Regions from separate parts of the Lactiplantibacillus plantarum genome, predicted to be linked through region 2. Evidence: riboswitches for the same ligand, from Rfam matches in the RefSeq annotation. Region 2 holds a riboswitch; the other holds the start of a gene.
What was found. Region 2 has a riboswitch for fluoride ahead of eno (phosphopyruvate hydratase). Riboswitches for the same ligand answer to the same signal wherever they lie in the genome.
Positions count from the first base shown of each region.

Region 1: linked by a shared signal. The riboswitch ahead of eno (phosphopyruvate hydratase) and the one ahead of eno (phosphopyruvate hydratase) in region 2 are both predicted to bind fluoride.

Region 1 is NZ_CP039121.1:1,367,189-1,375,827, reverse strand. It holds gene E5260_RS06275 (MutS-related protein) at 1-1,457, opposite strand, end outside; gene E5260_RS06270 (MutS-related protein) at 1,432-2,988, opposite strand; fluoride riboswitch at 3,583-3,647, shown strand; gene eno (phosphopyruvate hydratase) at 3,726-5,015, shown strand; gene E5260_RS06260 (HAD-IC family P-type ATPase) at 5,055-7,328, shown strand; partial or broken gene ltrA (group II intron reverse transcriptase/maturase) at 7,541-8,639, opposite strand, start outside.
Region 2 is NZ_CP039121.1:1,778,846-1,787,484, forward strand. It holds gene E5260_RS08210 (hypothetical protein) at 1-49, shown strand, start outside; gene E5260_RS08215 (acyltransferase family protein) at 375-1,475, opposite strand; gene E5260_RS08220 (zinc-binding alcohol dehydrogenase family protein) at 1,812-2,786, opposite strand; gene E5260_RS08225 (HAD-IC family P-type ATPase) at 2,897-5,173, opposite strand; gene eno (phosphopyruvate hydratase) at 5,241-6,530, opposite strand; fluoride riboswitch at 6,582-6,647, opposite strand; gene E5260_RS08235 (DHA2 family efflux MFS transporter permease subunit) at 6,704-8,098, opposite strand; gene E5260_RS08240 (MarR family winged helix-turn-helix transcriptional regulator) at 8,264-8,639, shown strand, end outside.

The sequences.
Region 1 (8,639 bases), 410 kb from region 2:
CATCGAATCAGCCGATGATAAATATCAAGGCCATAACTAGTGGCCTTAGGCGCAGCAGGCAACATATGATAGCTACGATTGCCATTCGCTTGCCGTTGCGCCACTAGAAAGTATGGCCGGCAATGATAGCGTTGAACAAGTTGTGTATATTCAAATTGATGGGACACCGCAATGACAGTCACTCCGGCTTCCAGTAAGCCGTGGGTAATTTGAAAATTGATTTGCGACCCCGCATGCTCATTAGTTGATGCAAACGACTCGTTCATTAATACCAAGCTAGACGTACTCATAACGTGGATAAGTTGATCCATTCGCTGTAATTCGTCATCCAGCTTACCGTGCCGTTCACCTTGGTCTTCCTCACGTTTAAAATGTGTCAACACCATCTCAAAGGGCGGTGTCTGGTAACAAGTTGCCATGACAAACATCCCCGCCTGAGCCATTAATTCCCCCAGCCCCACGGCGCGTAAAAAAGTGGTTTTACCACCTTGATTTGCTCCCGTGATAACGGTCAATGCCGTTTGAACTGGCAAGAAGTCGTTTGCAACTGCTGGTTGGTTGAGCAATAAAGAAATCAAGGGATTAATCAACTGTTGTGCTTCCATTGATGACGCCAACGTCGCATAGCACCGTGGTGCCGCTGGTAGTCGTCGGCTTAATTGAATTACACCCACTAACCAACCTGTTTCCAATCGCAACTCTTGGAACCAATTGACGACTTCCTGATAAACATTCACTAAAATGGTGGCTAATTTCATCACTGCTTGATTCTTGTAGTGTTCAAGTGCTTTAGCACTATGATCATCCCGTTCTGCAATTTCAAATCCCTGCGCATGTATCTTTAACTTAGTAAACACCTTTTGAAACCGATGTGGTGGTACGACATCAATCACCTCATCAACTGTTGTATCCAGATTGGTGGCCAAGTGCGCTGGTAAAACATAACCATGATCAAATAATACCTGTCGCAAAAATGTTTTCATCGGCTCTAGTTGACCGTTGAACAGTGTATCTAGCGATTGATACCACTGTTGAAGTGCTGGCGCCGGATGGTCAGGTAATGGTTTGTCCAATATCGTGCCAATTGCCTGCAAATATTGCGTTAATAGACGACTTTTGTTGTATAGATGATAACTAGCCGACTCGTGACCAAGCTCCCAAAAATTTTGCCGGACCGTTTCAATGGTTGTCGTTGTAAACTGATACAACCATTCGTAATAGTCCGGGTGCATCAGGGCATGTTTAACCGTTGCTTGACGCCAAGTCAACGCCCGGCTAGTTGTTAATGGTGTAAAAAATAATCTGGTCGCAATTTTTGCGATAACGTGATCATCCGCTGCCATAATATCAACAATTGGTTGTAATTCTAAATCAGCCATCACGGCTTTTTGACTAGTTGTTAACGACCATTCGTCAAGATACTGCTGTTTTTCAAGCGTGATTAGATTGACTTGCATGCTTTAACCGCCTTTCAATTGCCTTAGTTGTCAGTTGATACTTGTTTAATAAACTAGTCGCATATGTCCCAACCGTCTCCGAACAACGATATATTTTATAAGCGCGGATCGTCGTACCAGCAATAATTTGAGCCTGCATCGGTACCATATGTGGAAGCTTAGCAAGACTTTCTAAAAATGTGACGTAGACACCATGGGCCTGCTTTGCTGTCAAATGTGTTAACACTAATTGACCCAACTTTTCGGCATCAACCGTTGTTGTTGAAGAGAATAGCTCATTCATCAAAACAATACTATGCTCATCGACCGTTTGATAGAGCGCGGCCAATCGTTCAATATCGTGCTGGAGCAGTCCCGTCAACTGGGTTGCCTTTTCTTGACGCTCGAAATGTGTCAGAACATGACTTGCTAGGTGTAATGTTGCCCGTGAGCCAGGGATGGGCATTCCGAGGGCTGCTAAATAATAGGCCTGACCAATCATTCGAATATACGTTGTCTTACCACCTTGATTGGGTCCGGCCACAATTAGAAACTGCTCATTTGGATTCAAGACATAGTCATTGGGCACGACTGCTGTTTGTTTGCCAGCCTGAACATAAGCCAACTCCAGATCAAATCCTGCTTCAATCCGCTCTGGTGCTCCTAATTCAACAAGGGTCGGAAGCACAAAGTTAAGCTGGTTCATCCGGGCAAGGCGCTGCGTATAACGTTGCACCGCTAAATACCAATTCAACTCAGTCACGACTTGTTCATAACCTGGAACGGTATACTGCTGATATTGTTGGTAAAATGTCGTTAATTGTGCAAATACTGCTGGATACAACTTATGGAGTTGAACAACAATATTTGCTTGCAGACTAGTATCCCCATTAACTGCTTCGGCAGTCTTAATACTGGCATTGGGACGGTATAACTCGCTTAGATCTGTCATGATGGGTCCAAACAACTTCGTGGCAACCTCAGCACTATTTGACGCAGCCAACTGATTAGTCGTCACACGGACATACCGCCCATTGATTGTTAAATAAAACTGAACTTGTACTAATGCGCTCGTTAATGTGCGCATCATTGTCAGCAACTGCTGTGTCGCAGGCGCCTGCAAATAAGTATCGAGGTCAGCCTGTAACTTTTGTAGTCCTAAACTTTGGGGCTGAAAATGTGCTAACGCCTCTGTAAGCTTTTCAAGTTGCTCATGTTGCTCATATAATGCCGTTAACAGATCGGCGGCCTGTTGATCAGCCGTCCAATCATGGTGAGCCTGCTTGATTTTGGCGGCCGTTTCTGCGGCAGCCGTCACAAAATGTGCCATTAATTGATACCCCGCTGGTCGCAACAAATCTCTAAAAATAGCCTGACGACGCTGCACCGCTTCAATTGTCGTTAATGGTTGATAAAAAATGTCTTTGATTGGTACCGGACAGTCCTGCTGAATTTGTTCGAAAATCAAATTCAAATTTAGATCTTGGAAACAACTTGCAGTAGCGGGACGAGCGACTGGTGGTTGCCCTAAAAATAACAGACTCATCTGCATTATGACTCAACTCTTTTCACTAATTCTAATCAATAAAAAATGGCGACACCTACTTAGACTTAAATCCAAGTAGGTGTCGTCATTAGCATTACTGCTTGTTCGGTGAACACCATCACCGCTAGAATGATTTCAGTATAGCACGCGCACTGACCTTCGTTAACCACTTTGCTTTTATTAAAAATTTAATTAACTAAACATCACGCAAATTGTTTTCAACCAGGCCCATTACCAGCAGATACTATGAGCCAGTCCAAGCACTGGCATGACGAGGTTTCCGAGATTGGATGTTGGTTGTAGAAAAAATCGGTTATACGTTGAATTTCTTTCCTAGTCAACCGTGACGCTTCAAAGACGAGACCAGCTATATTGTCTAACAAACAGCGGTATTACAATCATCATTATTATTTGAACAGGTAGTTTTTAATTTAGATGATTATATTGCAAGCAAAGGCACCGCTGCTCGCCATTTTTATACAACTAGTGCCGTTGCTTAACTTGATTAACATTTCGCATCTGCGAATTATCAAGGGTTTTAAACTTATGGTTGAAAAACGCTTGTGTTTATTTTTCAAGCGCGGTATGCTGTAACCGTTAAAAATAAATGGTGATGACGTTCGCCGTAACTAATTGACTATCAATTTGATGACGTCTACTTTCAATCGGACCTTAGCGGGGCCTTTGAAAGTAGACGTCTTTTTTTATCAACTTGGTCGTAAAATTTGAAAGGGGTTTTCAAAATGTCAGTTGTAATTGATGTTGTTAAAGCACGCGAGGTTTTTGATTCACGAGGTAATCCAACGGTTGAAGCCGACGTTATTTTATCCGATGGAACGTTAGGACGTGCTGAAGTACCTTCTGGTGCCTCAACTGGTACTAACGAAGCGGTTGAATTACGCGATGGTGGTCAACGGCTGCAAGGCAAAGGAACTTCCAAGGCTGTCAATAATGTCAACACAGAAATTAATGGCGCGTTACATGGCGTCAGTCCGTTCAATCAAGCTAAAGTTGATCAAATCATGATTGATTTAGACGGGACTCCTAACAAAGGCCGTTTAGGGGCCAACGCAATTCTTGGGGTTTCCATGGCAACTTGCCGAGCAGCGGCTGCTGAGACACATCAACCGTTGTACCGCTACCTCGGTGGCACTGACTTAGAATTACCACAAACATTCCATAATGTCATCAACGGAGGTGAACATGCCGATAACGGCATCGACATTCAAGAGTTCATGATTACTGCCGTAGATCGCACCAGTTTTCGGGACGGATTTGAGAAGATCGTGAATACTTATCATACGTTAAAAAAGGTCATTGAAAAAGCAGGCTATACAACTGGCTTAGGCGACGAAGGTGGGTTCGCACCCGACTTAGATAACTCCGAGGCCGCACTACAGATGTTGCATAACGCAATTGTACAGGCCGGCTACGTTCCCGGCAAGGAAATTGCGATTGCTTTTGACGCCGCTGCTTCTTACTTCTACAATACCCAAACTAAGCAATACGATTTTGAAGGTCGGCACCTCTCACCAGAAGCATTAAGTGATTATTATGCCACCTTATTGAGCCAATTTCCCGAGATTATTTCTATCGAAGATCCTTACAGTGAAGATGACTGGGAAAACTTTGTTAAGTTCACCCAAAAATATGGTGATCGGGTTCAAATCGTGACAGACGATAACGTCTGCACCAACCCTACACTCTTCGCCAAAGCTATCAAGATGGGGATGGCCAACACATTTCTGATTAAATTAAATCAAATTGGAACGGTCACTGAAACCCTGACAGCAATTCGCTTAGCACGCAAAAATGGCTACGCAACAATGATGTCCCATCGTTCTGGAGAGACTGGTGATACCTTCCTCGCTGATTTTACTGTTGCAACCCGCACCGCACAACTCAAATCTGGGGCCCCTGCTCGTTCAGAACGTGTTGAAAAGTACAATCAACTGTTACGAATCGAAGAAGCACTTGGTACAGAAGGCACCCGGTTAGCGCATTTTCCAGATGACGTCGATCACGACCTCTAAAATCGCAATTGACGGAGCAACCAAACAGAGGTGATTATCATGCAAGCACCCACAAACATACTAATGGGGCTCACAACAACTGAAGTACAAGAACGTTTGCAGAAATACGGGCCCAACGTGGTTCCTCAACGCCAGTTTAGCTTTCGTCACGCCGTTATTACTCGGCTATGGGAACCATCCGCGTGGATTCTTGAAGCTGCCCTACTCGTTGAAATCCTGTTGGGTAAAACGATTCAAGCTGGTTTTATTGTTTTGATGCTCCTATTTGCTGCTGTCACGGGCGCTATTCAAGCATGGCGCTCTGACAAAGTTCTTAAAACATTAACGAATCAATTGACCTTAACGGTTGCTGTCAAACGAAATAATCACTGGCAACACGTTTCAGCAACCCAAATCGTCCCTAACGATGTTATTAGTTTGAACAATGGCGATCTACTACCCGCGGATGTTCAATTGTTAGATGGCACACTAGAAGTCGATGAAAGTAGTATCAGTGGTGAATCACGTGCAATTCGTCATCAAGCTGGGGAACTAGTATATGCTGGCACTGAAATCAAGAGTGGGCACGGATTAGCAGTCGTCGTTAGTACGGGAAAGCATAGTCGGTCTGGCAAAACAATTAGTTTGATCAACCAGTCATCCGCACCCGGTCAGCTTCAAAAGCTACTCAGCAAAATTATTGGTTATCTGGCCATTTTGGACACCGTGCTGGCGATTGTCTTGGTTCTCACCGCAATAATACGTGGTGCTAACTTGATTACAATGTTGCCATTTCTGGCGATGCTGTTTATCGCGACAATTCCGATCGCAATGCCTTCCAGCTTTGCAGTGGCCAACTCAGTGGAGGCCAAACAGTTAGGTCAAACACACATCTTAGTCAGTGATTTATCTGGTATCCAAGCTGCGGCCAATCTGAATTTGCTACTGATCGACAAAACCGGAACGATTACTGCCAATCAGCCAACGGTCGTCGCAATGCATAACTTTTCCCAATATTCTGACCGCGAACTAATCTGCTGGGCTACTAGTGCTACTAATCAACAAAATGCAAGTGTCATTGACGCTGCCATTCTCAACTATGCCCGTCAGCAAGCTGTGAATGTACAAGTGCCCGCACACTTCGAGCCTTTTAATTCACAGCGTGGTTATTCTGAAGGAACGGTGCTGGCCGATCAGCCCATTAATATCAAGCTAGGCGCTTACCAACGCCTGTATCAGCTTGATCAAGATGCTTCAAAATTGACGAACCAAATTGACTTTAGCCGCGGTCGTACCGTTGCATTACTAGTCAACGATAAGTTAGTCGCTTTATTCATCGTTGAAGACCAGCCACGGCCAGACAGTCTGCAAGCAATCAAAAAGATTACTGATCGCGGTGTCAAAGTCATTATGTTGACTGGGGATAACCAGAAGACAGCGGCAACGGTCGCACAGCAAGTGGGCCTAACCGGTAATGTCATGCCATTCAACACATTGACGGCCGATACGGACCCCCAACAATTGGCTGGAATTACAGAAGTTATTCCAGAACATAAATTAGCGATTGTTCAGCGTTTTCAAAAGTTAGGTTACGTCGTGGGCATGACCGGCGATGGTGTCAACGATGCCCCAGCTTTAAAACAGGCTGACGTGGGCATCGCCGTTCAAAATGCCGTAGATCTCGCCAAGCGTTCTGCCAAACTCGTCTTGCTGAAACCCGGATTGACACCAATCATTCAGATTCTTGATAGCGGTCATCGTGTTTACCAACGCATGATGACTTGGACAATTACCAAGTTGTCACGAACAGCCGAATTAACCATGCTACTCACATTGGGCTTCTTGATTTGGCAACTGATTCCGTTAAGTCTGAATGCCATGATTCTGGTAGCTATCTTAAACGACTGTGTCACCCTCGTCTTAGGGACCGACCGCACTCACATTACGTACCATCCTGAGCGCTGGGACCTACGCCGTTTGAGTAAAATTGCTGGTGTTTTAGCGATTGGATGGACGACCCTTGGAATGGGTGTTTTATACGAAGCACTTCATCGAGGATTGACGCCAGGTCAAATTAGCACCGTACTATATTGTTATCTAATCTTTAGTGCGATGCTCACGATTCTAATGACACGCACTACCAAACCATTTTGGCAACAACGCCCCAGCAATTCCGTAATCATTGCCATCACGATCAACTGCCTGATTACGGCTGGTCTGGCTCTGACCGGCCTAGGCATTGCCAAAATCAGTTTATCGTACCTATTAGTCACGTTGGCAATTGTTCTAGTCATGGGGGGGTTACTCACAATTATTCAACCACGTCAAGATTAACTCGACAGAACGCTATAAACGCTGGAACTTCTTTGAATACCAGCCAATTAAAAAGTGTGCCGGGGCAAGGTTGGGTTATGTCTATCGCACTATTGCTCAGTGACACTAGTGTTGGGAGGATTTTGTTCATGTCGTTGAACTAGTCACATTGAACTAGTTTGGTCGTTACAATTAAATTCAAGAATCGAGTAGGAGGTAATTGATTATTTCAATTACCGACCTCTCACACCACCGTACGTACGGTTCCGTATACGGCGGTTCAATAATTTAAGCACTCTGTGTATTTGCTGGAGTGTCTTGGACAGGTTTATTAGTCCAAGACGCTCCAGCTTTTGATTTGTATACGTATAGGTTAGTGTTTTACTATGGGCAGTTTTCCAATATTCCTTGCGGGTATTGGCATTAGTCTTGGCCTGTTCCGGTGTCATTCCTAGCTTAATTAGCTCACGATATCGGGTTTTGATTTTCTTCCACCGTTTCCATATCAACTGTCTAATCCTACTTCGCAACCATTGGTCCAGTTGTTGAATAAACGTCTTCATCTTGCCAATCCCATAGTACTGTAGCCATCCTCGCATTTTCTGTTTAATTTCCTTCATCAACATTAACCAACTAATTCCGCTACTTCGCCCAGTCATTATCTTAAGGGCTTGTTTGATTCGCTGTTTCACGACCTTGTGCGGTCGTGCATATGCCCCATTACGGTCTACACCGAGCGTAAATCCTAGAAACTTTAGTCGGAGTGGTGGGCCAACCGTCGTTTTATGACGGTTAATTGTTAGTTACAACTTAATTTCAAGAAAGATTGTGACATTGTGTAAGACTCGTTCTCCCGCTCGCTTACTTCTGACATAAATATTACAGTCATCGGCATAGCGCACAAATTGGTGGCCCCGCTGGGTCAATAGCTTGTCCAACTCGTTGAGATAAATATTGGCCAGTAGCGGCGACAGGTTCCCACCTTGTGGTATTCCCTTCGTCGTCTTTCGAAAAAGCTCGCCATTCATGACCCCGCTTGTTAGGAAGCGCCGAATTAGGTGGAGTAGCCATGGATCAGTTACTCGTTGTTTGATGAAGTTCATTAGTAAGTCGTGGTTAACCGTATCAAAGTATGCCTTGATTGCAGAGTTCGGTGACACTTTGAATCGCGTCATGCGCACTCCGACCTGGTCGGAATCCATAGCTATTGTCGGAAAATACTTGTTCGTATATCGGCGAAAGCACCTGTACCACAGCTTGTTGGATCATACGATCAACAACTGTAGGCACTCCCAGTTTTCTGGTTGAGCCATCGGGTTTTGGTATCTCTAC
Region 2 (8,639 bases):
AACCGACCCCAATGCTGGTCAAATTACAGAGACAATCGTGGTCAACTAACAACCAGGCGCTTCATTTGAAAAATTATCAGGTAGTCACTTATCAAAAACGCTACTTCATAAAGCGCGCAGCAAAAGCCCTGTTGACCTAATTCCCACATCAAAATAAGCACGTTGTAAAACCACACTCTGGTGATTTTTACAACGTGCTTATTTTGTCATCGAACATCTGCACAGCATCAATAATTTTATGATTAACACAGTAACGCAATTTCACGACACCTCAAGCCGATTCAGAAAGTGGTCTGGTCAACTTACATCCCAGTTTGACACGACAATTGTCCCGCTTTAATCATGAAGAATACGACTAATTACGAGGTTAGCCCCTAATCATGCTCGTATTCACGTTTTAGTCGCATCCATCCTGCATGCAGACCCAAAGCCGTTGTAAAGGACAATAACCAGGTCAAACCATAACACAGCGCAATGCTCAGCCAGGGAGCCTTGACCATCAAAGTACGACCAAAACCGCGCCACAACAATTCAGACCAGAAAACATTCGCTAAGTATGCCTTATAGGCCATACCAGCAAAGAAATGTACAAATTTGCTAAAAGGCCGTTGACGACGAACTTGAATCTCACACAATGCCGCCAACAGGCCGATGACTGCTAGCGCATACCCCGTCATTGATGGTTTGTAATACGGGGCGTTGCGCAAATTAACCGGGAAGCCGTAACTGAACAGTTCCCAATTAGTCCAGATCAGGCCAACTAACCATAGACCAAGTAATCCCGGCCACCACTTGTTAAGCATGCGCTGAAAGGTATCTCGAAACACCCAAGCTAACATGCCATAGAACCCGAAAATCTGGAAACTGATAAAAAGCCGGTCCAGTAAATACCAACCACGGCTGTGAGGACCATGGAAAACTTGTTGGTTATAAAACCACAACCAAAGAACGGCGACCAGTGTTGTACCGCCAAATACGATCCAGCCGCGTCGAGGTCGAGACTGACACCAACGGCCAAGCGCCCAGAATAACGGCATTAATATGATAAATTGTAGCATCATGGTGTTATACCACAGATGAGGCGCTGCATTACCATTAACGAACTGCCAGAAAAATCCCCGCCAGTCATGATACTGGCTACCTTGCTGCAATTGTGGCATCAAGATTAAGTAGATCGTGGTCCACCAAATCGTTGGAATAAACAGCGCATGCCATTGCTGGCGCAGATAGTCGGTATAGGTCAACGCGGTCTGATTAAGCGTCAAACGCGTCGTCGTATAGAGAATGCCAAAAATAAAGGCCGGTGCCGTATACTTGACCAGATTATAAACAACACCAATCCCAGTTTGCATGGCAATCGACGGCCCACTTGCCAATGCGTCTGTGAGAATCGGTTGGGCCATCACCGCAGTACAGGCCCCTAGTTTGAGGTAATCGCCAACGTCAGTGACCTCCATCGACGGACTAGAAATCATCGTCACTGCTAACACCTCTTCGAATTTTTACCAGATCAACCGATGGTCAACCTTAAACCCAGTCTAATAGATTCCCATGGGATTACAAGTACACTTCGCGAACATTACCAGCTAATGATTGTATTTTTTGATACGATTCCAACTGCTTTACCCTTCAAGCAAACCATACACTTAAGCGACCATTTAGGCAAAAAATCGCGTCAGACCAGTCAGCATTAGCCGATTTACGGTCAGATACGATCGTGATTTCTTTATTATAGATTCCTTTACAGATTTCAATCCGGTGGTCTAAGTCCAACTTGCAAGTACTAGGCTGAGCAGTATCCAACCACCAGATTACTCAGCGTTTTGGTCCAACAACACAATGGCCTTTCCAAAACTGTCTGCCGCTTGCAAATAAGCATGGGCCGCCGGTACCTGATTAAAGTTAAAAATCCGAGCAGGGGCGACCGACACATGATATGCTGCGATGAAGTCAAATAAATCTTGCAACAATGTCTGAGAAACATCGCCAGAGGAAAAGCCCGTTAAATAACACCCATTCGGAATATCACTAATCGGGTCAAAATCAGGAACGGTCCACAGCCCACCTAATTCGCCCGTCATATTTACAATGCCGCCTTCGTTGAGATGCGACAACGAATCTTTGACACTGAGCGGACCAATCAAGTCGACAATTTTATCAAAATGAGCCGTTGCGGCTGGTAAACGAGCGCTATCCGGAGCGACAATGACCTCATCAAAGCCAGCATCAATTAATTGTTGGCGCTTAACTAGCCGCCGAGTAGTCCCGGCCACATGGATCTTCGGATTATAAGCCTTGATCAGATTTAAATCAGCAATCCCAACCCCACTAGTAGCTGCTCGAATTAGCACCCGGTCCGTCGCTTTAAGCTGCAAAGACTTAAAAATGCCATAGGCCGTGTAGTAGGTCTCAGGGGTTGCCACCAATGAGGCAATCGATAGATTCGTTTTGATCGGATAAACCTGCTCGTTCGGTAATAATACGTATTCGGCATAACTACCATCATATGCCCGACCCATCTCACCCATGATTGAAACCACACGTTGCCCAGACGTGAATGTTGCTGGCGCACTGGTCTCATCGACCACACCAACTACTTCGATTCCGAGCACTCGTGGGAACTGCACGCTCGGTGACTTGCCTTCCCGCGTAAAGATTTCTGAGTGGTTGATACCAAAACCTAAAACTTTTACCCGGGTCCACCCCGGTTTGACGTTCGGTTTAGGAAGCGTCGTTAATTGTAACGCTTCTGGTCCACCTGGTTGGTTCACGACGTATACTTGCAACTTTGCTACCTCCGTTCGTTTTTAATGCCAATTTAACGATAGCTGAGATTCACGCTTTTCGCAATTAATTAATCCCCTGCGGAATATCACCGTTAATATCAGCATTGTAATCATTTAGTCAATCGTCGCCAGAGGTCGCCGGCCACCGTCAAACCGATACCAGTCATTAACACTAATACGATCACTATTAAAGTTAGCCAGCCACTAATAGCCGGCACTCCCCAATCACTGCTAGCTAATCCGATGGTCAACAAACAGTTCAAGCCGATGGTCACCCCAACTGCGCGACTAGGCCGTCCCCGCCAAAATGGACCACTAGTACGAGTCATCAAGATTGTTAACATTGCACTAAATATGAGATAGACGTAAAGACTAGTGCTCAACTGACCGGCAGACAACCCCAAACCATGCAGCCAGACTATCAAACCAACACCCACAGCTGTCCAACCAGTCGCTAGGAACCCCGCAATTTTGCTTAAGCGGGGCATATCCCACTGTTCGGGACGATGGCGAATGGTTGTGCGATCAGTGCCAAGGACCAATGTTACTAAATCATTCAGAATAGCCACTAATACCATCGCATTCAGCGACAATGGCACGTAATCTAGCCATAAATAGCCGATTGTTAAAAGCACGGTCAGTTCGACCGTCCGAGTGAGTTTGGTAATTGTCCAAGTCAGCATCCGCTGGTAGACGCGATGACCATTGTCTAAAATCGTCAGAATATTTGCCAAACCACCCGTTAACAGGACGAACTTAGCACTTCGTTTGGCTAAATCAGTGGCATTGTCAACGGCAATCCCAACCTCCGACTGCTTTAATGCTGGCGCATCATTAACACCATCGCCCGTCATCCCCACCACGTAACCCGCGCGCTGCATAGCTTTGACAATTGCCAATTTATTCTCTGGAACAACTTCGGCAATCCCGGCAACTTGCGCTAACGGTCGCGAGTGCGTTTTAAAGGTCTGGTAGGAAACCACTTGGCCCTTTAATCCAACCGCATCAGCCACAGCCTGTGCTGTTTTTAAATTATCGCCTGTCAGCATAATCGTTTTAACGCCCCGGTGTTGAATCCTTTTTAAGGCCGCCGCACTATCTGGGCGCGGTTGATCTTGCAAAATCAACACACCTTGTAAAACATTATTAATCATGACCGCCACTGAACGGCCCCGGGTCAAATCCAGTTGGTCGATTGCTAAAGCCGGTTGCTGTGCGGTTAACTCGTACAAACGACTAAGTGCACCAATACGTACCCGCACAACTGTTGGCGCTTCACCAACTAGCGCTTCGGCATAACCAACACTTGCATCAAATGGCTTAAATTCCTGCTGTGGCAGCCGTTTCAACTGATAGCGATGAGCAAAGTTCACAATTGCTTGATCCACCACGCTAGGATGTCGCGAATCGGTCGCGCTAGCTGCTAACCGCAACAATTGCTGATCTGATCTGGCCGACAAATTTTTAAACTGCACGACTTGCGGCTGATTTGTCGTTATCGTTCCCGTTTTGTCAACAAGTAATAAATTCAAATTGGCAGCTTCCTGAATACCCGTTAATTCACTGACCAGAATCCGCTGCCGGCTAAGTTCACGGGCTTCTACCGAATTTGCAACTGCAAAACTTGACGGCATTGCAATCGGAATCGTCGCAATGAACAGCATCGCTAGAAACGGTAACATCTGAATCATATCTGCATGGCGAATTAACGCTATCCCAACAATGATGAGTGCTAGAGCACTATCTAACAATGCCAAATAACCAATAATTTTACCCAATAATCGTTGTAAATGACCAGGCGCATTGTTTTGATTAATCAAACTGACTGTTTTTCCAGCCCGACTATGACTTCCAGTCGCCAGTACGCGTGCTAAAGTTTCCCCGGCTACCACCATTGTGCCTGCAAAGGCCGTTTCACCCGACGTATGGATAACTGCAACGGATTCACCGGTTATTGAGCTTTCATCCGTATAAATTGGATTCGTCAACACACGAATATCAGCCGGGATTACACTCCCTACCTGTAAACTAATCAGATCACCCACAACTAAAGCCTTCGCATCAATCAACTGCCAATGACCAGCACGACGTACCGAACTGGTTGGCGTCAATTGATGCGCCAGCTCCTGTAAAACCAAGGCCGCACGTCGCGATTGAATTGCACCATTGACGGCTGCAAAGACCAGCATTAACGCAATAAAGCCAGCCTGAATTTCTTTACCCAAAACAACTTCAATAACTAAGGCTCCCTCCAAAATCCATGCCGATGGTTCCCATAGACGACTGACTACGGCCTTAAAAAAGTTAAACGTTGGTTCTGGGACATCATTAAATCCATCTGCCGCTAGTTTAGCGGCTGCTTGTTGCTCCGTTAAATCTTCAATCATGTCTGCACCTCGAATTTGACAAGCACCACTGGCAACCTAACTGTCGAATCAGGTTTATCACAAATAATTAGTCAAACATCACGTTATTTGGGAAGTGTGCCAACCGAGCACCGTCAGCACCTAATTCTTCCTCAATCCGCAATAATTGATTATATTTTTCAACGCGTTCAGAGCGGGCTGGCGCACCAGCTTTTAGCTGAGCCGCATTGGTGGCCACTGTGAAATCAGCGACGAAAGTATCACCAGTTTCGCCAGATCGGTGTGACATCATCGTGGCATAACCATTTTTGCGAGCTAGCCGAATCGCGGCCAAAGTTTCGGTAACGGTCCCGATTTGATTTAATTTAATTAAAATATTGTTAGCCATCCCCCGCTGAATTGCTTGCCGAATTAATTGCGGATTAGTGCAAACCGGATCGTCAGCCACAATCTGAAGCTGGTCACCATGAGCAGCTGTAAAGCTTGCAAAGTTATCCCAGTCCTCTTCCCCGTATGGGTCCTCAATTGAAACGATTTCTGGAAATTTCGCTAATAACTGCAGATAATAATCGCCAAGAGCTGCCGGCGTGTACGTTTTGCCTTCAAAGTCATAATTGTGGGTCGTTCGATTATAAAAATACGAGGCCGCCGCGTCAAAAGCAATCGCAATTTCTTTACCAGGTGTATAACCAGCTTTAATAATCGCATCATGTAATATTTGCAAGGCTTCTTCTGAGTTTTTAAGATCAGGCGCAAAGCCACCCTCATCACCTAAACCAGTCGTGTACCCGGCATCTTCGATAACTTTTTTCAAAGTATGATAAGTATTCACGATCTTTTCAAAACCGTCCCGAAAACTGGTTCGTTCGACCGGTGTAATCATGAATTCTTGAATATCAATGCCATTATCTGCATGCTCCCCACCATTGATCACGTTATGAAATGTTTGGGGTAGCTCTAAATCAGTGCCACCTAAGTAACGATAAAGCGGCTGCTGTAATGCGTTTGCCGCCGCTCGTGCCGTTGCCATTGAAACACCCAAAATAGCATTCGCACCCAGACGCGCTTTGTTAGGCGTACCATCTAGGTCAATCATGATTTGATCAATATGGGCTTGGTTAAACGGGTCAGCACCATGTAAAGCATGATTAATGACCGTATTAACATTATTAACAGCCTTAAGAACACCTTTGCCGGCTAAACGATCACCACCATCGCGTAATTCAACTGCCTCTTTTTCTCCAGTCGAAGCTCCCGATGGTACTTCCGCGCGTCCTAGCGTCCCATCTGACAAAATAACGTCAGCCTCAACTGTTGGATTACCCCGTGAATCAAAAATTTCGCGAGCCTTTACCGTTTCAATAACTTGTTTTTCCATATCAATCTCTCCTTCTTAACCAAAAAGAAAAGACGCCTACTGTCTGAAAAACAAACAGTAGACGTCATCAAATTGATTATCAATTATTATGTGGCGAACGTCATCGCCGATTAACTTTTGAACAACTAAAGATTACACCTTCTCAAAACAATGTCAATCTTTTTATAACATTTTTATCGTTGACCAGCTTGACGCGTCTTCATTGCCAATATCATGGTCCCCAATTCAATCAGCACTAAAATCAGCAATAACCCCAACGCCATGGTTGACCCTAACGCTGTCCGATGCGCACTAGTTCCAGTCGTCTGTACTTGAACTAACGTGATAACGGCGGACACGACTGAAGTCCCAATGGCCCCTGCAAACTGCTGCATGGTATTGAACACGGCATTGCCATCAGCTTGATGCTCAGCTGACAACTGCTGTAAGCCACTCGTCATCGTATTACCCATGGTTAAGCCAATACCAATCATTAATAAAATGTAAATGGCTAAAATCAAACCGCCTGACAGGTGCATCCCCAACACCGTAAACAGTGCCATGGCAATAACCAAAATTGTTGAACCCGTTAGGACTGGTTTGGCTGCACCCAGACTGTCTAGAATACGTCCACCTAGTGGGGCAAAAACAGCCCCGATTGCCGCGCCAGGTAGTACAAACAAGCCAGCTAACAAAGCACTCTTGCCGTTCACTAACTGGATGTAGTTGGGCAATATGAAGGCCAACCCGAGGGCACAGATTTGAACCAAAAAGTACGCCATTAAGTGCAAATCATAAGATTTTGTGGTAAAAATCGCCAGATTGATTAGCTGTTGTGCCGCTCGACGTGTGCGGATAACGAACCCCACAAGACCAATCAGACCGACTACTAGCCAAGCCACAAAAATCAGTGGTTGCGTGGTAATCGTGGCTAATTTGCTAAATCCAATTGTAAAGCCAACGAATAAGAGGACGATCATCAGCCAACCGACCACATCAAATCCAACTTTAACTGTCGGCTGGGCTTGCCGAATCGCATATAGCCCTAACACAAGTGAAATCACGAGTACCGGGATCAGCAGCACGAAAATCCAATGCCAATCCATCCAACTAACGATCAAGCCCCCAAAAGTCGGCCCCAGTGCTGGGGCGATTGCGGTAATCAGCGTGCCAATTCCCATCAAGGTCCCTTTCTGCCGTGCCGGTGCCCAATCAATAATAATATTAAACATCAACGGTAAAGCAATCCCAGTTCCCAGTCCTTGAATGATTCGTCCAGTGACTAAAACGGGAAAACTGGTCGCGGTCGCGTCAACGACCAATCCCAGTATAAACAATAAATTGGCTGTCACAAACAGCGTTTTAGTGCGAAAACGGCGTTTCAGAAACGCCGAAATTGGTACAATAATTGCAACTACTAACAAGTAAGCCGTGGTCATCCACTGGACCGTCGCCGTATTGAGTGCAAATTCTCGCATCAACTTAGGGAAAGTGATATTCATCGCAGTCTCCACGATCACTCCGCAAAATGAAAGTAATCCGGCAGCCACGATTGCAAGAATCAATTTGAGGTCAACACGTTTTTCCATACTTAAAATCAGCTCCTTAACCTATAGTTCGAATACGAACTAATTAACTATTTTAGCACACTATTTCAAAATTTTAAGTCCTATTTTAATTGACTTTTTAACAATTAGTTCTTATAATTCACTTTAGTTAGAATACGTACCATAATATCATTAAGGAGTCCTCCCATGCAAGATTCATTAGGAATCATGATTAAGAAAGCGAACAATGCATTAGCCAGGGACTCAGACCATTATGCAAAATCACTGGGACTAACTGGCATGCAAATCAGTACGATCAACTTTATTGCCAACAATGAACAGCATCACGACCTCTTCCAACGGGACTTAGAATTAGAGTTCAATATTCGTAAAGCAACCTGTTCCAGCCTCGTTTCCAAAATGGAAGCCGCTGATTTACTCATTCGCGTGCCAGCAAAGGACGATGGTCGCTACAAACGACTACTCCTAACACCCAAGGCCCGCCAATTAGCCACCAAGATCGAACGTTTCTTTGAAACCAGTGAACAACGAATGGCGACAATTTTAGGGGTAAATACCGCCG